2 regions of the Marinitoga hydrogenitolerans DSM 16785 genome follow, and region 1 is predicted to be linked to the other one. Evidence: riboswitches for the same ligand, from Rfam matches in the RefSeq annotation. Region 1 holds a riboswitch; the other holds the start of a gene.

Region 1 (4,416 bases):
ATATTTTTGCAGCTGTAGAAGATGCTGGTATAAAGATATTAAAGGCAACATTTGAAGGTGATGGTGCAAGAGATACAGATTTCCAATTATTGGGAAGTTATAGTGTAACAGGTAAAACTTATGACATAACATATGATGGAACAATTGCATATGTTGCAGCAGGAACAGAAGGTCTATTGTTATTAGATATATCTGATTATTCAAATCCAATATTGATAACAAGTATAAATACTGATAATAACTCTAATTCGGTTGATATAAATAGCGTTATTTTTGAAACAGAAGGGTCTAATAAATATATTTATGCTACTGCAAAAGACAAAGGAGTAATAAAATATGATGTTACAGATGAAAATAATGTTATAGCATTATATAGTTTTGACACACCAGGATATGCAGAAGATGCAGTTTATTCAACAATTGAAGATGCCTTATTTGTTGCAGATGGGACGATGGGTATTGTTAAATTGAAAAAATCTGATCTTTCTTATGTTGGAGTAAAAGGTACAAATGGATATGCAAAATCATTAGATATAGATGGTTCAACAATTTATATTTTTGATAGTTTTAATGGATTAGTAAAAATGGATTCTAATTTAAGTATAATGGATGATTTAGTATCAGCACCATATGATGCAGATACAGTTGGCGCAAATAGTTTAGTAGGAATGAATGCAAGAAAAAGTATTGTAATTGAAACAGATTATAATGAAAGTGGAATTTTAGATGCAAATGAAGTTGCTATAATTGTAGCAGATAAATCTGGAGGAGTTAGAATATTGAAGAATGATGGAAGCATAATAGCGGTAGTAAAAACAAGAGGTTCAGCAGAAGATGTTTGGTTTGATGGAACTAGATATTTATATGTAGCAGATGGAGCTGCAGGAGTTTCTGTAATAGACTTAGATAGTGATGGAGATGGAAATGTTTTAGATGATGGTAGTGTAAGTGGGACAGCAGATAATCCACCATATTTAACTAATAATTATGTAGATACAGATGGGTATGCATATTCATTATTGCCTTCAGAAACAGCCAATACATATTTATATGTAGCCGATAGTGCAGCTGGAATTGCAATTATTAATATAGCTTCTGCAGGAGCGCCAGTTTATGATAAAAATGTTAGTGTTGATGGAAAAGTAGTAGTTGATTTAGCTAAAGATGTAACAAATAATATAATATTTGCAGCTCTTGGTGATGATGGGATAGGTTCATTAACATATGCAGCAGAAAATGCTTTAACTTTTGTTGAAAGATATGATACAGATGGTTATGCGTTTTCAATTGAAGTATCAAATATAGCCGATTTTGTTGTTGTAGCAGATGGTAGTGCAGGTTTTGTATTAAAAGAATATAACACTGCAAATGGAAAATTTAGTGAAGATGGACCAACAGATGGTAACACCACTTCTGATAAGTATGCTGTAAGATTTGAAGATGCTATGATAACAGATGTAGTATATTCAAGTTCTAACGGTGGATTTGATTATTACTTATTATCAGCAGGTAATAAAGGTATTATATCATTCCAAGTAGATCCGGCAGATTTAATAGGATTAGATAATTCAGATGGAAGATATCCTGATGGAGATTCGGATAATAATAAAATAGTTGATATGTATGATACACAAGGTTCTGCAATGGATGTTACGATTTATAATGATGCAACAGCTTGGGTAGATAAAGCCGTATTGTCAGATTCTTTAAATGGAATATTAATATTCAGTTATGATTATAATACTACACCTGATTTTGAATTTGGGCCAAGTCCATTTAGTAATACACCAGATAAAGATTTAAATTGGTATAATTTAATTGGTGGAATAGCAGCAAATCAATAAGTTTAATATGCCCCGGGATTTTCCCGGGGATTTTTTATGTTTCAGAAAAAGGATATTTTAATATTTACTTTTAATTTTTACTTTTAATATTTACATTGCGTATTTTTCATGTTATAATATCACTGACAATTAAATAAAATTCCTTTAAAGTTAAGGGAAAACGGTGAAAATCCGTTGCGGTCGCGCCACCGTGAGTGGGGACGAAACCAGCACTTATGCCACTGGAAACATTTCTCTGGGAAGGCGCTGGGAGTAGAATGATCCATAAGCCGGGAGACCTGCTTTAAAGGGATTTGTTCCATCTTCTCGCGAAAAGAAGATGGAAAATAGATTTTTTATAGGAGGGATTATATATGAAAAAGGTATTTTTGACGTTGTTATTGGTGTTATCATTATCTTTGTTTGCATTTCAACCTGTAACTCTGGTGGATGATTTAGGAAGAGTAGTGAAATTTGACAAAGAGGTGGAAAAAATAGTTGTTGCAGCACCTGCAATTTCAGATTTTATTGTAAAATTGGGTGAGAAAGATAAAGTAGTTGGAGTTACGGATTTTGATTCATACATTACTGATGTAGAAAAAATAGGTAATATGTTTCCTTTAAATGTTGAAAAAATAATTTCTCTAAATCCAGATGTTGTATTATTAACCGGTGGTTTTCAAGAAGGAGAAGTATTAAAATTAGAAAAATATGGTATAAAAGTATTTGTGATTAATCCAACTACATTAAATGAAATGTTTAGAGATTTATCTCTTGTGGGAGTTATTCTGGGAAAAGAAAAAACTGCTCATGATTATGCGCAAAAATTAAGAACGAGAATGCTAAATATTGCAAAAAACACATTTACATGGAAAGAAAAACCAAGGGTTATATATCTTTCTGCATATGGCAGTGTGTCCCAAATGTGGACATGTGGCACAGGATCATATTTAAATGAATTAATATCATATGCTGGAGGTATAAACATCACTGCACCATATACTGGGAATAATGGTTGGTTTGCTGTTGGACCTGAATTTGTTGTAAAAGAAAATCCGGATATAATTTTGGTTCCTTCTTATTATCCTGGAGATAAAGGTGCTTATGATTTGATAATGAATGCTGATCAATTTAATGATATTAATGCTGTAAAAAATAATAAGGTGTTTATTATTGACGGGAATAAAGCATCTTTACCAAACACAGGCTTAATAGATTTATTGGGAGAGCTTAATAACCTCTTCAGTGAAAATAAATGAAATTAAAATCGGGGGAATTTTCCCCGATTTTTCACCTTATTATGGGAATTTCTTTTGTGTTATTATCGATAATTTTATTCATATCGTTAGGGGCAGTAAAAATACCCTTTAGAGATATAATACTTGCTTTTTTTGATAAATCACAGAATTCATTATATAATAGAATAATATTCAATTTAAGATTACCAAGAATACTTGGTACATTGTTGATTGGGGCTATATTGGCAATAGCTGGGAATGATTTTCAAATGATTATAAAAAATCCTCTTGCAGATCCTTTTATTATAGGAATTTCTTCTGGGGCGAGTTTTGGTGCTGTGATATATACAGCGTTAAAAAGTGTATATGGAATAAATTTACCTTTTGGAATAGAATTTTTCGCTTTTGTTTTTGCCTTAATCGCAACATTGATAACCTTTACATTAGCTAAAGAGGGTAAAAAGATACCTGTAGTGTCGTTAATATTAAGTGGAGTTATTGTAGGTTTTGTATTCAATTCAATTTCAACATTATTTACTGTGTTATTCTGGCAAAATTTATTACATGTCAATTTTTGGTTAATGGGAAGTACTGGTAATATTGTCTGGTCAGATTTAATTATATTAAGTATATTTCTTGTACTTCAAGTTTTAGTGAATTTTATTTTTAAAAAACATATTGAAGTAGTGGCTATGGGAGATGATATATCTATTTTTTCAGGTATAAACCCAGAAAAAATAAAATTAATAGTATTAGTTATAAATGTTCTTTCAGTATCTGTAGTTGTTTCTAAAGCTGGAATAATAGGTTTTGTAGGACTGATAATTCCTCATCTTGTAAGAAAATTAACAGGGCCTGACATATATTTTTCAACAATTGGTTCTTTGATATATGGGGGTATTTTTCTTGGGTATGCTGATTTGTTTTCCAGATATTTATTCAGACCTACAGAATTACCTATAGGAGTTACAACATCTATAGTAGGAGCTCCGATTTTTATTTTAATAATGAAAAGAGGAAGAAAAATATGAAAATTTTAGAGATAAAAAATTTGAAGTTTTCATATAATGAACATTTTAAATTAAATATAGATTATATGTATATAGAAAAAGGGGAATTTGTTTCTATAATAGGACCGAATGGTTCTGGAAAAACTACGGTTTTAAAATTATTAACAAATTTAGAAAAGAAAGATAATGGCGAAATTATAATAAACAAGAAGAATATTGAGAATTATTCGAAAAAAGAATTGTTTAAAAAAATTTCAGTAGTTCCACAGGAATTTTTTACATCCTTTGATTTTACAGTAGAAAATATCATTTCTTCTGGTAGGATTCCATATGAGACATTATTTT
Region 2 (4,416 bases), on a different contig from region 1:
ATATATGAAGCAGTAAAAGAATTCAAAAAAGTGCTATTTTCCAAAAGCACAGAAAAATTACATAATTGGATAAAAAAATATGAAAAAAGTTCTATTCAAGGGATACAGAGTTTCATACATGGAATAAAACGAGACATTGTAGCAGTAGAAAACGCAATAAAATTTGAATATAGTAATGGCTTAGCAGAGGGAAAAATAAACAAAATAAAATTAATAAAAAGAATGATGTATGGAAGATGTAAATTTGAAACATTAAAAAATAAAATTCTGTTGATTGAACATAATTAAACTAATCTAAGCATAATCACAGTTTATTCAAGTAACTTTGGAAAGAGCCATTTATTGGTTGAGAATTAGATGTTTAATTAATATATACAATCACAATTTTTGGAGTTTCTAGAATCAATGTATATATATTTAAACATATAGAAAAAAACAACTTACACTTTACATTATCTTAATATAAAATATATGTAAAAAATAGTATAATATATATATAAAATTATATAATTATTGCGGGGTGTTTTTTATGAAAAAAGTAAGTGTTTTTTTAGTAATATTACTGTTATTAGTTTCTTTAACAAGTTGTTTGGTTAAAGAAAATGATGGTGTTTCAGAAAAAACTAATGCAACAATAGCTAAAGAAATGTTGGAAGTTAACAAATACAAATCTGTTATTGAATTATTTGAAAGTCTTGCTCCAAAAAAGCCTGTTGTTACAAAAACAATCCAATACAATGCTGGTTCTTTTTCTGAGATTATAGGAGAAGCTACACCTTTAGTTTTTTTCAACAGCAGATCCAATGCCGGAGATGAGATTAGAGTTCCTGAAGAAGGATATTTTGATGACTACAATGGTGATACAAATTATTATTCCTATTTCATAATGAAGAGAAATGAAGAACTTGATATTGATGGTGATTTTAAAATTGAGCTACATATTTTACCAAAAATTTCTTCTTATCTTTTTGAACGAATTGAAAAATATACAGTAAGTGAAAATGCATGGTATATTGTTGATTTTTATGATGAAAATATTATCAAATATATTGATAAATATGTTAGTGAAAATGAATATTATTTATCCACAGAACACGAAGAAGTTATTGATTTTTGTAGAAATATAGAAGATGAAGGTTATTCCCTATTTTTAGATGATAATAAAGAATTTCCAAGCTTTTTGGAAAATATTGATGATTATATTTTTGATTCATTTGAAGAACCGACAAAAAATTCTACAGGGACTTGGTGGATTCATACAAAATCAACATTTGATCTCGGCGATTATTCTAAATGTTCTTTTAAAGAGAGCGAAAGATGGTATGCTGAAAAAGATGATGTGGGTAGTGGTATAATAAAAATAGAAAGAAAAAAGGAACGTTATAAATATGAAACAATCCAAAGAAATAAAAGTGAAGGAATGAAAAAAGAATTAAGTGAATTAACATTGGTTTTTAGAAAGAAGAATAATCAACATTATGGATTTTCTGGTACAGCTTATGGTAGTGATAATTTAAGAGACCATAATGAAAATGGTGATTATTTTTTAAACAAATTCACATTATGGGAAAATTTAGAAGAGGTTGAGGATATTTCTAACGACAATTACAAATACTTTGAAGTAACTGAAATACAACAGGATGGTGAAAGTGCAACTACATATTATGGTACTCGCACATCATATGATGCTGAAGACGAAATTACTGTAGTGTATGGATTAACTATAAAGAAAGGAGATAAAGTACCCTGGTTCCACATGACTTTAGAAAAGGTATCAGAAGAAAATAAAGCGGTTAAAAGTATTTCTAATAATAAAACAGTATTGTCTTATACTGAAGATGGTAAGATTAAAATAGAAAATGCAGAATTAAAAGGTGGACTTTTTAATGGAGAATATTATAATGGAGTTTTTATAGGTACATATGAAAAAAATGGGAAAAAATATAATGTAGAAATAAATAATGTAGATGTAAAAGTAGATAATGAAGAATATGTGTTTTAACTATTAATGAAGCGCCTGAAAAGGCGCTTTTTTCTTTAACTATTACTTGGTTAATTTGATATGATTTTTATTATATGATACAATTTTGATGAAAAGTAAATACCTCCGGAATTAAAGGTGAGTAATCTTAATAGGGAAGACGGTGAAAATCCATCACGGCCCCGCCACCGTGACTGGGGACGAAACCAGCAAAAGCCACTGGTATAAACTGGGAAGGCGCTGGAAGTAGGGAGATCCAGAAGTCGGGAGACCTGCCTTTAATTCCAGGGTAATCCCATTTGCGAGGGCAATTGGGATAATATTTTTATTTTTATAGGAGGTGGCTATATGAAAGTTCAAGAGTTTTTAGGGAAAAAATTTTTAAAAGAGTATGGTATTAGAATTCCAGTGTCATACCTAGTAAAGGAAGAAAAGGATATTGAAATTAAATTTCTTCCTGCAGTATTAAAATCGCAAGTATTAGTTGGAGGTCGTATGAAATCAGGTGGTGTATTATTTGCCAAAGATGAAAATGAATTTATATCTAAAGCAAATGTCCTGTTAAAAAAGGAAATTAAAGGTGAGAAACCATATGGTGTCCTAATCGAAGAAATGATACCTTTTGAAAAAGAATATTATATTTCTCTTGTTCTAGATAGAGAAAAAAAAGATATTATTATATTATATTCTGAAAATGGAGGAATTGATATAGAAGAAAATAAAAATAGTATAATAAAAGCAACATTTGAAAATTACGAAAAATTTTTACCAGAAAAAATACAAAAAATTATTCCAAATCTAAGAAAATTATTTAGAGAAAAGGATTTAACTTTATTAGAAATCAATCCATTGGTTGAAGATAATGAAGGGGTAATATATGCACTTGATAGTGTAATGCATTTAGATGATAATGCGATATTTAGACAAGAATGGGCAAAGGAATTTTTAGAAGAAAAATATCCTTTTCATTTTGTTAAATTAAATGGCGATATAGGAATAATTGGTTGTGGTGCAGGTATAGTTATGGCTACAATGGATGCTGTAAAATTATCTGGCGGAGAACCTGCAAATTTTCTTGATCTTGGGGGAGGAGCAGAAAAAGAGATTACAATACAGGCTCTAAATTTATTAAAGGATTATGGAATAAAAAGAATTATATTAAATATATTTGGCGGAATAACAAAGTGCGATGAAATAGCAAATGGTTTAGTAGAATTTAAAAAACAAAATCCAGAAATTAGTTTGTTTATACGATTAACTGGAACAAATGAGGAAAATGCAAAAAAAATACTGAAAGAAAATGAATTAAGCTATTATGAAGACATGTATTCTATGATTTTAGATGCAGTAAGGATGGTGAAAATTCATGATTAATGGAAGAGAAAGAATATGTGTCCAGGGAATAACAGGAAAATATGGGAGATTACATACAGAAAAAATGTTAAATTATGGAACTAATATTGTTTGTGGTGTTTCGAAAAATAATATAATAAAAAAATTACATAGAGTAGAAGTTTTAAGTAATATGTATGATGCAGTGAATAAATTTCGTGTAGATACTTCAGTAGTATTTGTTCCCGCTCCTTATGCAAAAAATGCAGTTTTTGAAGCGATAAATGCTGGGGTGAAAAAAATTATTATTATAACAGAACATATACCACAACAGGATATGCTTGATATATACAAAATATCAAAAGATAATGATGTTAGAATAATTGGACCAAATTGCCCTGGTGTAATATTTCCTGGAATATCAAAAATTGGAATTATGCCAGAAAGAGCATTTAAACCGGGAGATATTGCAGTGATATCAAAAAGCGGAACTTTAATGTATGAAATTTCAAATTACCTTTCTAAATATTCAACAGGTATTAAAATTGGAATAGGTTTAGGTGGTGATCCAATAATAGGTACATCAGTAGCTGAGGCAATGGAATATATAATGAATGAAAATATTAAAAAGGTTGTAGTAATCGGTGAAATTGGCGGAAATGATGAAGTGAATGGTATTGAATATGCATTAAAAAAAGGTTATAATGGTGATATAAAAGTATTTTTTGCAGGCAGAACAGCACCAAAAGGAAAAAGAATGGGACACGCTGGTGCTATTTTGGATGGTTATGAAGGGAGCATTGAATATAAAGAAAAAAAATTAAAAAAATTAGGGGTAAAAGTAATTAAAAATATACCAGAATTAATATGAGGAGGACGTATGAATACATATATTTTACTATTTTTAACTATATTATCTGGAATTTTAATTGGGAAAATAAAAATAAAGAACTTTAAATTGGGTAGTTCTGGAACCTTGTTTAGTGGATTATTAATTGGCTGGTATACTACCAGCCAATTTTCTAATAACTTAGAAATAATAAACAGCATGAATAAGGATTTTAAACAATTTTTCCTTTTTTCTTTAATTTTATTTATATCAT

What was found. A riboswitch is a leader RNA that binds a small molecule or an ion and turns the genes downstream of it on or off. The one in region 1 is predicted to bind cobalamin.
Region 2: linked by a shared signal. The riboswitch ahead of BUA62_RS08000 (ATP-grasp domain-containing protein) and the one ahead of BUA62_RS03675 (ABC transporter substrate-binding protein) in region 1 are both predicted to bind cobalamin.

Annotation. Positions count from the first base shown of each region.
Region 1 is NZ_FQUI01000008.1:2,465-6,880, reverse strand. It holds gene BUA62_RS03680 (LVIVD repeat-containing protein) at 1-1,844, shown strand, start outside; cobalamin riboswitch at 1,975-2,144, shown strand; gene BUA62_RS03675 (ABC transporter substrate-binding protein) at 2,198-3,082, shown strand; gene BUA62_RS03670 (FecCD family ABC transporter permease) at 3,139-4,092, shown strand; gene BUA62_RS03665 (ABC transporter ATP-binding protein) at 4,089-4,416, shown strand, end outside.
Region 2 is NZ_FQUI01000028.1:24,726-29,141, reverse strand. It holds partial or broken gene BUA62_RS08010 (transposase) at 1-288, shown strand, start outside; gene BUA62_RS08005 (hypothetical protein) at 530-2,002, shown strand; cobalamin riboswitch at 2,101-2,275, shown strand; gene BUA62_RS08000 (ATP-grasp domain-containing protein) at 2,330-3,355, shown strand; gene BUA62_RS07995 (succinate--CoA ligase subunit alpha) at 3,348-4,184, shown strand; gene BUA62_RS07990 (aspartate-alanine antiporter-like transporter) at 4,194-4,416, shown strand, end outside.